DNA from 2 places in the Psychrobacillus sp. INOP01 genome. Region 2 is predicted to be linked to the other one. Evidence: a T-box and tRNA genes for the amino acid it is inferred to sense, from the RefSeq annotation. Region 2 holds a T-box; the other holds one or more tRNA genes.
The links. A T-box is a leader RNA that pairs with one kind of tRNA and senses whether it is charged. The one in region 2 lies ahead of pheS (phenylalanine--tRNA ligase subunit alpha), so its partner is inferred to be a tRNA-Phe.

Region 1 (3,276 bases), 1.9 Mb from region 2:
CTGATCCCTCTGTAAGTTCCATAATCGATAGGAGATGATAATATTGTGTTCCTTGGCTTCTCGAACAAAATCCAGAATATCTCCTAGATATTTCTCGCGATTTTCGGACCCTTCATGACCATCGAAGCTATGTAAAGAGAAATTAATTTGGCGCAGTGCTGGTTTTCCTAAAAGTTTATGTCTATTTTTATTGATAAGGGTGCCATTTGTCGTTATATTAACTTTAAAACCCTTGGCATGACTGGCATCTAATAATTGATCGACTCGTGGATGTAAAAGTGGCTCACCTTTTACATGGAGGTAAATATATTTTGTATGTGGTCGAATTTGATCTAATGTTTTGTTAAATGCATCTAGTTTGAGAATATTCTTTGCTCTACTTGTCGGTGGACAGAAGCTACAAGCAAGATTACAAACGCTAGTAATTTCAATATACATTTTTTTAAAGGTTTTCAAGGTATGTACTCCATTCCATTTCTTATTACTCTCATTTTATCAGAATATCACCTTAAGTTGACTAGTTTTGAACATAATAAAACACCTCCAAATGGCAACTTGTCCAATTGGAGATGTTATTAAAATTAAAGATCTATAATTTCATCGTATCCGACCATTCTATCCATATGACTAGCGATCATTGCTATAATAGTACTGGCTTCATCTTTTTTGAAGGTAAAGGTGCTTTCATCTTCGAGCTCCTCGTCATCTGTCCAAATACGATTCACCCTACGGAGAACACCATCGCCATTTGAACTGTCTACACCGAACTGATAAGTTACTTCAATTTCATCTTCTATTAGAAATGCAGTGACTTCAGGAGTTTCCCATTCCACATCAATTTCCTCGACTGTAATTTCGTCGTCTTCGTCATCTTCCATATAAACCAATTCACTATCAGTATCGTCCATAAGAAACTCGTGAAAGCTTTCATGGACAACTTCTATAATATCAGTAATATCATCCAATATTATTCTAGTAGGTTGGAGAAGTTCGACATCGAAGCTTTCTACATAGAACTCTTCGTTATATGGATCAAACAGAATGGTACAAAAATAGTCTCGCTCTTCCTCTTCGGTACTAACAAAAAATTCAATTCTTGGATGTTTAGAAGCGCGATTAATATTCATATGGCCGACTTGGTCGTACTCCTCACAAATCGAGTTCAAATGATCCTGTAGCTCCTCTGATACTCTGTCAAACCATTCCGTAGTAATAGTCATTACCGCCCCTCATCATTTTCTCCTACTATCTTGTCCCAATTGGAAATTATTATTCCAGCGAATAAAAGAAATTTAGAAAATCCGAATATTTTTAAAGAGATAGGGGACGATAAAATGCGTATGACAAAAAACAAGGAGGAACTGAAATGACTAATAACAATAAACCAAAACCAGATGACCGATCAGATAACGTAAAAAAGTTGAAAAAAATGGTGAAAAACACGACCGAGAACATGGAAGCTGCGGAAGAAACGATGGAACACACTACTGGAAATGATCGAGAAGCCGTCCGAGAGAAAAATGAACGTCGAAAAGAAAGTATTGAAGGTTTTCGAAGAGAAATATTAGACGAGGCAGAAGCTCGCAAAAAATAACAAAAAAAGAAAACCTATTGATCATTGCATCAATAGGTTTTCTTACATTATGAAGCGGGTGAAGAGAATCGAACTCTCATCATCAGCTTGGAAGGCTGAGGTTTTACCACTAAACTACACCCGCACAATATGGTGGCTCAGGACGGAATCGAACCGCCGACACAAGGATTTTCAGTCCTTTGCTCTACCGACTGAGCTACTGAGCCTCATCGATTTACGCTAAGCTGAGCATCTCTTCGTCAGCTTCACTTGCTCTATCAGTCACGTACTTGAGTACGCTCCTTCTTTCGCTCGATTGCTTCCTCGACCTGCTTGCTTATCCTAAATCTCAAATTAAAATAATAAATGGCGGTCCCGACCGGGATCGAACCGGCGATCTCCTGCGTGACAGGCAGGCATGTTAACCGCTACACCACGGGACCATTTGGTTGCGGGGACAGGATTTGAACCTGCGACCTTCGGGTTATGAGCCCGACGAGCTACCACTGCTCCACCCCGCGACAATAAAATACGTACAAATATTATCATACTACGCTCAAAGAAAGTAAGACACCTGCTTCGGTGTTAATCGCTTTCTTCGTGAAGCCATTTGCTCCACCCGCGACAATAATAAATTTACAACTATTAACAATAAAATAAAAATGGAGGAGGAAGAGGGATTCGAACCCCCGCGCGGTATGACCCGCCTGTCGGTTTTCAAGACCGATCCCTTCAGCCGAACTTGGGTATTCCTCCAAAGAAAATAATAGATTGGATATTTTCCAAATCATCATTTGCGACTTTTATATTATATAACATTATCGAACAGAAAGGCAATGTTTTTTTGAGAAAAATTTAAATTAGTTTCTAAAACGGTTGATATTGGTAAATTCTTTGTGTTTTGGTTTCCGAAAATCTTGCAAAGTTAAAGTTATGTAAATTCATTATCTCTTTATTTCACAACCTTAAACATACACTTCTATTTTTGGGACATCATAAGGAAAAGTAATATGAGGTGATGTAAATGATTATCGAAAGGTCATCGGAATGGGCAGAGGGTTTTATTAAACGATTGGAAAATGTTGAGCCATGGGATAATTGGACTCTTTATAATATGAGCTATGATATTGCAAAAAATAATTTAATCACAGAGTTTACAGGTCTTCAATCTCCTAAGTATTTGACTAATTTAAAGCCACTTGAACATCAATTAAAGGTTGCGGAAACAGTTATTGAAAGAATGAATGGAAAAGCAATATTGGCTGATGAGGTGGGGCTTGGTAAAACAATTGAAGCTGGTTTGATATTGAAGGAATATCTTGTTCGTGGACTGGTAAAGAAGGCTTTAATATTGGCCCCCGCTTCACTTATCAATCAATGGGTGGAGGAGCTGCATTATAAATTTTATATACCAGCTGTGCCTTATAAGAAAAATACTCCATTAGAGCATTGTGATGTTGTCGTTCTGAGTATGGATACAGCGAAAAAAAGTCCTCACAGAGAACTTATCTTTGCGCAGGATTATGACATGATTATTATTGATGAAGCGCATAAGTTAAAAAACCACAAAACCAAAATCTACGAGTTTGTACAAAGTTTAAAGAAGAAGTTTTGCTTACTATTAACTGCTACCCCTGTTCAAAATGATGTATTTGAATTATTTAACCTTATTTCGTTACTAAAACCTGGACATCTTGGAAATT
Region 2 (3,276 bases):
TGTTTGACGAACAGAACCACCTACAAAGTATGCTGACTCGATTACAACGGTCGTCGTTCCATCGTGAACTTCTGAATTAGCTCCACCCATCACACCGGCAATTGCAACTGGCTCATTTCCATTTGTAATAACTAAGTGATTCGATTTCAAAGTACGTTCTTGATCATCAAGGGTAACAATTTTTTCTCCTTCACCCGCAAGACGAACAACAATTTCTTTTGTTTCTAGACGGTCATAGTCAAATGCATGAAGTGGTTGACCGTATTCCATTAGTACATAGTTCGTAATGTCTACTACATTATTATGTGGGCGAACTCCAGCAGCCATTAAACGATGCTGTAACCAAAGTGGTGATTCTTTTACTTGAATATTTTTCACAACTTTAGCAATATACATCGGATTTTCTTCGATTGCATCTACTTTAAGATTTAAGTAATCCGTTGCTTTTTCATTACTCTCAGAATAGGCTGCTTCTGGGTATTTCATATCTTCGGATAAAATTGCGCCAACTTCATACGCTACACCAAGCATACTCAATGCATCCGAACGGTTTGGTGTTAATCCAAGCTCTAAAACAACATCATCTAAACCTAGTAATGGAAGAACACTTTCCCCAGGAACTGCTGTTTCGGGAAGAACATAAATCCCATCAGCATATGCTTTAGAGACTAGTCGTCCTTCAATCCCTAATTCTTGAAGAGAACAAATCATACCGTTCGATTCTTCCCCGCGAAGCTTAGCTTTTTTAATCTTCATGCCCCCTGGAAGTACTGCTCCTGGACGAGCAACGATTACTTTTTGCCCTGCTTCTACATTAGGTGCTCCACAAATAATTTGTGTAGTTTCTTCACCAACATCTACCTGACAAATATTTAGTTTATCTGCTTCTGGGTGCTTAACTTTTTCTTTCACATAACCAACGACAACATTTGTCATTCCATGAGAACGATCAATTACTGCATCTACTTCAATACCTGCACGCGTGATTTTCTCCCCTAAATCTTTTGGATCTAATCCTTGTGTATTTACATATTCTGATAACCATTTCGTCGAAACTAACATGTCAAATTCCTCCTTACACTTCTGTTCGGTGGAATTGCGATAAGAAACGCACATCATTCGTATAGAAATGACGAATATCTTCCACTCCATATTTCAACATTGCAATACGTTCTGGACCCATACCAAATGCAAATCCAGAAAGCTTTTTAGAATCATAGCCAGCCATCTCTAAAACGTTTGGATGAACCATACCAGCACCTAAAATCTCGAGCCAGCCTGTTTTCTTACAAACGTTACAGCCATCGCCACCACATTTAAAGCAAGAAATATCCATTTCCACAGAAGGCTCCGTGAATGGGAAAAAGCTTGGACGTAGACGGATTTCACGGTCGTCCCCAAACATTTTCTTCGCAAATATAGAAAGAGTACCTTTAAGATCACTCATGCGAATATTTTCCCCGATAACAAGTCCTTCAATTTGTGTAAATTGGTGTGAATGTGTCGCATCGTCACTATCACGACGATACACTTTACCAGGACAAATAATCTTAATTGGTTGGCCTTCCTTTGCTTCCATCGTACGAGCCTGCACTGGAGACGTGTGTGTACGTAAAAGAATATCCTCTGAAATATAAAAAGAATCCTGCATATCACGAGCTGGATGACCTTTTGGTAAATTCAATGCTTCAAAATTGTAATAGTCTTTCTCTACTTCAGGACCTTCAGCAATCTCATAACCCATGCTTATAAATAAATCTTCAATCTCCTCTACTACTCGAGTAAGTGGATGATGATTTCCAGTCTTCACGGGACGACCTGGTAAAGTTACATCAATAGATTCTTTTTCTAATTGCTCATTGATAGCCTGTTCTTGAAGTAATGTCATACGCGCTTCTAATACAGTAGTTACCTCTTCACGAACGACATTTACTAGTGCTCCCATTATTGGACGCTCTTCTGCAGGAAGTTTACCCATTCCTTTTAGTAGATCCGTAATCGGTCCTTTTTTCCCTAAGTAGGCAACACGCACGTCATTTAGTTCTTTAACGTTGCCTGAAGCTTCAATTTTTTGTAGTACTTCTTCTTTTAACTGTTGAAGTTGTGCTTCCATGTTTATATACTCTCCTTTTCGACAAAATAAAAAACCCCGCCCCTATAAAAGGGACGAGGACTAATTTCGCGGTACCACCCTGATTATTGCACTAAGATAAGTGCAATCACTCAATTCGACTAACGGCTCTACACCGGCACACCTTTACAGCAATTGCTGGTCCCGGTGGCAGCTAGCGGGGTGAACTTCTATATGCATTCTCCATTTACACTTTCAGTCAAGGTGTAAAATCCCTCAATTTCGAATAATCATATATACTTTTCCCGATTACAGCTTTTATTTATCAAATTAAATCTATTATACGGACTTTTTTATTTTTGTTCAAGTCTGTTTTATTCAGAAAATGTAGAAAAATAATAGTCCTACTACATTGCGCACACAACCTATAAAGTAGTATTTCCGTTTCAGGCGGACGCTTTCCGCGGGGTGAGCGATGAGCCATCACCACAGCTCAAGCGTCCGTTGTGATGGCTCATCTGTCTCACTCATCCCGCTGGAGTCGCCGCCTTCCACTTCAATCAATAAAGCAATTAGCAATTAGAAAAATAACAGGGTCCAAAATTATTTTAACGTAAGTCCGTATAAGAGAATTCCCGTAGCTACTGCGACATTTAATGACTCTGCTTGTCCTAATAAAGGAACGATAATATTTTGGTCGGTTTCCTCAAGAAGATCTTTACTAATACCACTTCCTTCATTTCCGACGATTAACGCAAATGATTCTTCTTTTTTCACTTCATTATAAGGTGTAGAATTTTCAAACGCTGTACCATAGACGGTTACTTTTCGTTCTTTCAACTTTTCTACCCAATCAGAGAGATTACCTTTAATGATTGGCAAATGAAAGTGAGATCCCTGTGCCGAACGCAATGTTTTTGAATTATAGGCATCTGCTGATCCTTTTCCAAGAATAACAGCATCAAGACCAGCCGCATCTGCGGTACGAATCATTGTGCCGATATTCCCTGGATCTTGCACCGCATCTATTAATAATATGCGATTCCAGTTAACATGCTCTTCTTCATTCACAGTTTGTTGCTTGCAATGCGCAAATATACCTTGCGTATGCTCTGTTTCGGCTAGCTCTTTTTTTATCAAATCATTTATTTCTACAACTTCCATATTTTCTATATCCCAATTTTCCGGAACTTCAGCTGTATCGC

Region 1: it encodes a tRNA-Phe, which carries the amino acid that the T-box ahead of pheS (phenylalanine--tRNA ligase subunit alpha) is inferred to sense. The anticodon was not compared.

What each region holds. Positions count from the first base shown of each region.
Region 1 is NZ_CP073315.1:2,535,311-2,538,586, forward strand. It holds gene KD050_RS12790 (radical SAM/SPASM domain-containing protein) at 1-456, opposite strand, end outside; gene KD050_RS12795 (hypothetical protein) at 582-1,214, opposite strand; gene tlp (small acid-soluble spore protein Tlp) at 1,367-1,594, shown strand; tRNA gene KD050_RS12805 (tRNA-Gly) at 1,648-1,718, opposite strand; tRNA gene KD050_RS12810 (tRNA-Phe) at 1,725-1,800, opposite strand; tRNA gene KD050_RS12815 (tRNA-Asp) at 1,941-2,016, opposite strand; tRNA gene KD050_RS12820 (tRNA-Met) at 2,020-2,094, opposite strand; tRNA gene KD050_RS12825 (tRNA-Ser) at 2,237-2,329, opposite strand; gene KD050_RS12830 (DEAD/DEAH box helicase) at 2,598-3,276, shown strand, end outside.
Region 2 is NZ_CP073315.1:616,505-619,780, forward strand. It holds gene pheT (phenylalanine--tRNA ligase subunit beta) at 1-1,062, opposite strand, end outside; gene pheS (phenylalanine--tRNA ligase subunit alpha) at 1,076-2,113, opposite strand; T-box leader at 2,160-2,393, opposite strand; gene KD050_RS03150 (TrmH family RNA methyltransferase) at 2,675-3,276, opposite strand, start outside.